One region of the Streptomyces sp. NPDC015127 genome, then DNA from elsewhere that is predicted to be linked to it. Evidence: riboswitches for the same ligand, from Rfam matches in the RefSeq annotation. Region 1 holds a riboswitch; the other holds the start of a gene.
What was found. A riboswitch is a leader RNA that binds a small molecule or an ion and turns the genes downstream of it on or off. The one in region 1 is predicted to bind guanidine.
Positions count from the first base shown of each region.

Region 2: another riboswitch for guanidine. It lies ahead of ACF08N_RS23210 (MBL fold metallo-hydrolase); the one in region 1 lies ahead of ACF08N_RS10645 (DMT family transporter).

Region 1 covers NZ_JBIBVE010000004.1:386,349-389,737, reverse strand. Annotated here, with positions in the region: gene rdgB (RdgB/HAM1 family non-canonical purine NTP pyrophosphatase) at 1-89, shown strand, start outside; tRNA gene ACF08N_RS10665 (tRNA-Leu) at 103-189, opposite strand; gene bcp (thioredoxin-dependent thiol peroxidase) at 242-709, opposite strand; gene ACF08N_RS10655 (DUF3618 domain-containing protein) at 836-1,156, shown strand; gene ACF08N_RS10650 (GroES family chaperonin) at 1,200-1,556, shown strand; guanidine-III (ykkC-III) riboswitch at 1,617-1,685, shown strand; gene ACF08N_RS10645 (DMT family transporter) at 1,717-2,037, shown strand; gene ACF08N_RS10640 (transglycosylase domain-containing protein) at 2,031-3,389, opposite strand, start outside.
Region 2 covers NZ_JBIBVE010000011.1:300,942-304,330, reverse strand. Annotated here, with positions in the region: gene lnt (apolipoprotein N-acyltransferase) at 1-1,303, opposite strand, end outside; gene ACF08N_RS23215 (hypothetical protein) at 1,564-1,779, opposite strand; guanidine-III (ykkC-III) riboswitch at 2,073-2,140, shown strand; gene ACF08N_RS23210 (MBL fold metallo-hydrolase) at 2,152-3,033, shown strand; gene ACF08N_RS23205 (RNA polymerase sigma factor) at 3,134-3,389, shown strand, end outside.

The DNA.
Region 1 (3,389 bases):
AGCTCAGCCCGCAGGAGAAGAACGCGATCAGCCACCGGGGGAAGGCGTTCAGGGCGCTGGTGCCGGTGGTGCGTGAACTCCTCGGCTGACGCCGGGAGTCGATGGTGCGGTCGGAGGGACTCGAACCCTCACGGGAGTTACCCCACTGGGACCTAAACCCAGCGTGACTGCCAGTTCCACCACGACCGCGAGTCGCCCGGCCATCGTACTGGCCGGGCGACAGGAGGCTGACGCCGAGGCGTCAGATGCCCAGATCCTTGATGATCTTCGCGACATGCCCGGTCGCCTTGACGTTGTACAGCGCGCGCTCGACCTTGCCGTCCTCGTCGACGACGACCGTGGACCGGATGACGCCCGTCACCGTCTTGCCGTAGAGCTTCTTCTCGCCGAACGCGCCGTACGCCTCCAGGACCTCCTTGGAGGGGTCGCCGACCAGCGTGACCTTGAGGCTCTCCTTCTCGCGGAACTTCGCGAGCTTCTCCGGCTTGTCGGGCGACACGCCGATCACGTCGTAGCCCGCGCCGGCGAGCACCTCCAGGTTGTCGGTGAAGTCGCAGGCCTGCTTGGTGCAGCCGGGCGTGAGCGCCGCCGGGTAGAAGTACACGATCACCTTGCGGCCCTTGTGGTCGGCGAGCGACACCTCGTTGCCGTCCGCGTCGGGCAGGGTGAAGGCCGGGGCGGTGTCGCCGGGCTGGAGTCGCTCGCTCATGGTTCTCCTCGTCAGACACATAGGTGTACGCCGTCGAGCGTAATGGGGGTGCCGTGGGGTGCAGGCGCGGCGGAGCTGACAGACTGTCGATGAAGGACTACCGGACACGACGACGGAGGCGGCGCGGTGTCGGACACCAGGACCCCAGCGCAGATCGAGGCGGACATCGTCCGCCGACGCGAGCAGCTCGCCGAGATGCTCGACGAGATCGGTGTGCGCGTGCACCCCAAGACGGTCATCGGCGACGCGAAGGCGAAGGTCGCCTCCAGCGTGGACCGGACGGCGGGCCGTGCCTTCGTCGCCGTGAACCGCGCGGTGTCGGACGTCAAGGCGCAGTTCGTGGCGGAGGACGGTACGCCGCGGCTGGAGCGGGTGGTGCCGGTGGCGGTCGTGGCCGTGGGCCTGGTGGGGCTGCTGGCCGTGTCGGCCCGCCGCCGACGGGCGTGACCCTGCGGCGTACGAAGGGCCGAGGGGCAGGTAGGTTCGAGGCGTGAGCACCAACAGTCATCAGCACAGCACCCAGCACGACAAGCTTCCGATCCGGATGCTGCACGACCGCGTGCTGGTCAGGACGGACATCCCGGAGGGCGAGCGGCGCTCCAGCGGCGGCATCGTCATTCCGGCGACGGCCGCGGTGGGCCGGCGGCTGGCCTGGGCCGAGGTGGTCGCCGTGGGGCAGAACGTGCGCACGGTGGAGACGGGGGACCGGGTGCTGTACGACCCCGAGGACCGGGCCGAGGTCGAGGTGCGGGGCGTGGCGTACGTCCTGATGCGCGAGCGTGATCTGCACGCGGTGGCGGCCGACCGGTTCCAGGGGTCGGAGGACTCCACGGGCCTGTACCTGTAGGCGATCGCGGGACCCCGGAGGGGCCGCAGGGCTGGTGGCGGACGTCACCAGCCCTTTGTGTGCGCCCTTTGCTACGTTGGAGGAACCCGACGAGACGCGCCGTACCGGGTTACGCAAAGACGACGCACCCCGTGTTGTTCCGCATCTCGGAGGTGCCGTCATGGCCTGGGTTCTGCTTGTTGTCGCCGGTCTGCTCGAGGTCGGCTGGTCGATCGGGATGAAGTTCACCGAGGGGTTCACCAGGCTCTGGCCGAGTGTGTTCACCGGGCTCGGGATCGTCGCCAGCATGATGCTGCTGTCGCATGCCGCGAAGACGCTGCCCATCGGTACGGCCTATGGCGTCTGGGTCGGCATCGGTGCCGCCGGCGCGGCCGTGGTGGGCATGCTGGTGCTGGACGAGCCGGTGACGGCGGCCCGGATCTTCTTCGTGTGCCTGCTGCTGGTGGCCGTCGTGGGGCTGAAGGCGACCTCGGGTCACTGAGGCGCGGGGGTGGGGCGGATCTCCGTGGTGCCGCCGGGCCCGGGCGTTCCGCTCGGCGCCACGCCCGGGCCGCTCGCGGTGGGGCCGGGGGTGACCGTCCCGCCGGGGACCGAGCCGCTCGCGGTGGGGCCGGCGGTGACCGTCCCGCCGGGGACCGGGCCGCTCGCGGTGGGGCCTGAGTCCGTCCCTCCGGTGACGGGGCTACTCGGGGTGGGGAAGGGCCCGGGACCCGCCTGGCCGCCCGGAGCCCACGAACCGCCCTCGCTCCGGCCGCCGGTACGGCCGGTCCACCCCGGATCCCGGGGTCCGGCCGGGTCCCGCGGGTCCCGCGGGTCGAACGGGAACCGGCCCTCCTCGCCGTCCTCGCCGTCCTCGCCGTCCTCCACGTCCTCGACGTCCTCCACCACCTCCAGCTCGAAGTCCCTCACCGGACTGCCCTCCAGTGCCGCGGCCGTGTACCGGGCCCAGATCTCGGCAGGCGCGCCACCGCCGTTGACCCTGCTCCGGCCCAGCGCCCCGTACAGCGGGGTCTGCGCGCCGGTGTCGGGGTTCTGGCCCATCACGGCGACGACGGTCACCAGGTCGGGCGTGTACCCCGCGAACCAGGCGGCCCGGTCCTCCTCGGCCGTGCCGGTCTTGCCCGCGGCCGGCCGGCCGGCCGCTCGCGCCGCGGTCCCGGTGCCGCCGTCGACGACGCTGCGCAGGATGGCTGTGGTCGTGTCGGCGGCTTCGCGGGAGACGACGCGGCGCATCTTCTTCGCGGGCAGGGCGAGCTCGGTGCCGTTCTTGGTGACCTGTTCGACCAGGGTGTACGTGCCGTGCCGGCCGTGGTTGGCGAGGGTGGCGTACGCCTGTGCCATGTCGAGGACGCTGGCGGTGGCCGGGCCGAGGGCGATGGAGGGGGAGGCCGTCAGGTCCGGCGTGCTGCCGGGCAGGCCGAGCGCGATCGCGGTCTTGCGGACCTTGGCGGGGCCGACGTCCACGGCCATCTGCGCGTAGACCGCGTTGACGGACTCGTCGGTGGCGCGGCTGACGGTGATGGGGCCGTAGGACACGTCGTCCTCGTTGGCGGGCGCGTACGGAGCGCCGGTCCAGCCCTGGACGGAACGCTCGGTGGTGCCGTCGTAGACGGTGTTGGGGGTGATGGGCCGGCCGTCCTGGGTGGTGGAGCCGTGCTGGACGGCCGCGGTGAAGACGAACGGCTTGAAGGCGGAGCCGACCTGGTAGTCGCGGCGGGTCGCGTTGTTGACGAACTGCTTCGTGTAGTCGACGCCGCCGTACATGGCGAGGACCTTGCCGGTGGCGGGGTCGATGGAGACACCGCCGACACGGACGTTGCGGTCGGCCTCGCG
Region 2 (3,389 bases), on a different contig from region 1:
TCATCTCGCTGCGGCCGAAGGTGGCGTTGTTGCTGGGTACGGAGATGAGCTGCGCACCGTGGGTGACCGTGTCACGGGCCGCGTCGTCGAACGCCGCCTCGAAACAGGTGACGAGCCCGACGTTCGTGCCGGCCAGGTCGAAGACGCCGACCTCGTGGCCCGGACCGAAGTCGCGCTGGACGCGGTCGACGTCGGAGTTGAAGATCCGTACGAACGAACGCAGCGGGATGTATTCGCCGAACGGCTGGACGTGGCGCTTGTCGTAGGTGTCGACGGGCCCCCGGCGCGGATCCCACTCGATCAGCGTGTTGCGGAGCGGGCCCGTCTCGGGGGTGAGCACGGCACCGACGACGGTCGGGACGCCGATCGCCTTGACGGCGTCCTCGATGACGAGGCGGGCATCGGCGTTGCGGTAGGGGTCGAGGTCGGAGGAGTTCTCCGGCCACAGGACGAAGTCGGGCTGCGGCACCCTGCCCGCGGCCACGTCGGCCGCCAGCTCCTGCGTGCGGCGCGCGTGGTTGTCGAGGACCGCCCGGCGCTGGGCGTTGAAGTCGAGGCCGAGACGGGGCACGTTGCCCTGGACGGCGGCGACGGTCGCGGTGCCGTCCTCGGCGGAGTCGTCGACGAGCGGCCGGGCGCACAGGGCTCCCACGACAGGCAGCACGAGGCTGAGCAGTGCGGCGGCCGCCGTGCCGCGCCGCACGGCGCGGCTGCGGCGGTGGACGGCCACCTGCCGCGCGGTCTCGTACAGCCCCAGTCCGCACAGGACGACGGCGAAGCTCAGTACGGGTGTGCCGCCGACGGCCGCGAGCGGCAGCAAGAAGCCGTCCGCCTGCCCGAAGGCGATCTTCCCCCACGGGAAGCCGCCGAACGGCACCCGCGCGCGGGCCGCCTCTCCGGCGATCCACACCGCCGCGCCCCACACCGGCCACGCCGGCAGTCGCGAGACGGCTGCCATGCCCACGCACGCGACCGCGACGAACAGCGCCTCGACGGCGGCGAGCGCCAGCCACGGGACCGCGCCGACCTCCTCGCCGGTCCAGACGAGCAGCGGGACCAGAAAGCCCAGTCCGGTCAGGTAGCCGAGGCCCAGCGCCGCCCACAGCCGCCGGCCTCGCAGGGTCCAGCCGAGCAGCGCGAACGCCGGGAGCGCCAGCCACCACAGGGGCCTCGGCGGGAAGCTCAGGTAGAGCAGCACCCCGGACAGCGCTGCGGCACCGGGCCGTACGAGCCGCCGGATCAGCGGGCGGCCGGGCGCGCGGGCGGGCTGCGGGGTGTCGACTGCGGTGATGGTGGCGCTCACGTGCCGGAGTCTACGGCGGTGACCTGTGCGTCCGGCAGTGCGGTCACCGTGCACGCTCGCCCGTGAGCGGGATCGATACGGGAACTAGGGGCTGTCCGGTGGATCAGGGCCGGACAGGACGCGGCGTCTGGTGCGGTGCATGGCAACGCGGCGAGGTGCCGTCGCCTGGGGGGTGCCCCCAGGCGAAGCCCTGGGGGAGCGTCGTGGCCCCGGCCAAGACCCGCCGGACAGCTCCTAGTACTCCAGTGCGGTTTCGTGATCTATCCAGCAGGTTCGTCGGCGGATCGTCGTCGGTAGTGGCTGCGACGGGCTGTTGCCTGGTGGTGTCTGCGCCAGTGGGACCAGTACAGCAGTCTGGCCGCGGTCACGGTCGGTGGGTGGAGGCGGCGGTTGCCGGGCCACACGTCGAAGTGGACCAGCCGGGGCTCGGTCACCTCGTCGAGGGGGTAGCCGCCCTCGGCCACCAGCTTCCGCATCTCGGCGGGCGGTACCTCGAGCGGGACTGCCAGCGCCCGGCGTCGTCGAGGAGCGCGTCCACCATGTCGGTGAAGGCCGTGCGCCAGGCGGAACTGTAACCACTGAGAACACCGGCCTCATTCATCCAGCCTGTGCCGCCGGCGGGAGCCCAGGATTTCAGCACATCGGCCAGCGCGACGAAGGAGCAGGTCACCGCCTCGGGCGGGCAAGTCCCGCTGTCGCCTCACCGCCACGCTCGCCCGCCGGACATGCTGTTCGTTGAGCAGCATGGTCCAGGCGTAGTACATTCCGCGCGGAGGTGCACGAGTGCCTGCCCCGGACGAGATGTGCGCCGTACCCGGCCCGACAAGACGACGCTCTCAGGAGGCGTCATGGGCGTACACGGGCAGTGGATCGACTTCGTGTCCGAGGCACCCGAGCCCCGCGCCCTGGACGTCGACTGGATCCACGGGTCGCCGTCGGCGAAGCACAACACCGATCCCGACATCCAGGTCCACGCGTACGACGAGCACACGTTCATCCTGCGGCAGAACAAGGCGGTCAACTACGAGGCGCCGTTCCTTTTCCTGATCTTCGGCAACGCGCGCGCCGTACTCATCGACACCGGAGCCACCGAGTCGGCCGAGTTCTTCCCGCTGAGACGGGTCGTCGACGAGTTGGTCGGCCGCTGGCTGGCCGGGCATCCGCGGAACGACTACGCCCTGCTGGTCCTGCACACCCACTCTCACCACGACCACGTCGCGGGCGACGCACAGTTCGCCGAGCGCCCCCGCACCACGGTGGTGGGGGCGGATCTGGACAGTGCCTGGACGTACTTCGGCTTCACCGAGGACCCCGACCGGGTCGCCCGGGTCGATCTCGGCGGCCGGGTGCTGGAGTGCCTGGCCACCCGAGGTCACGACAAGGCAGCCGTCACGTACTACGACCCGTACACCGGATTCCTGCTCACCGGCGACACGGTGTATCCCGGGCGGTTGTACGTGGAGGACTGGGCCGCCTTCGGCCGGACGGTCGATCGCTTGATCGCGTTCGCCGGCATCCGAACGGTCACCCACGTCCTCGGCTGTCACATCGAGATGACCGACCAGCCCGGCGTGGACTACCCGATCCGGACCACCTACCAGCCGGACGAGCCGCCCCTGGAGATGACCGTCGGCCACCTGCGCGACATCCGTGCGGCGATCGACGAGGTCGGCGACCGGCCCGGACGGCATCCCTTCGCCGACTTCGTCATCTGCCGCGAGGGCGGCTGAACGGTCTCGGACCTCTCGCGTTCCGGTCCGCGATGTCGGTGACGCACACCCCGCAGGACCGGCCCAGCCGCTGGGGGACGCCGGCAGGCGCGCGGCGGCTTTGATCAGCTCGTCTTCGGCGGACCTCGGTGTGGTCAGCGAGACGTTCACCGTGGCCTGGCGCAGGCTGGACGACGTGCCCGAGCAGCCGCTGCCGTGGCTGCTCGTGGTCGCACGGAACATTCTGCGGGACAGCATCCGGGCGGAAGCCCGGCGCGCGTCGTTCGCCGCCGAGTTGATGTCCTGGGCGGAGCCCGCCGAGGCGGACATCGCCGAGGAGGTGTCCGAGCGCAACGCGCTGCTCAAGGCGCTGGCCA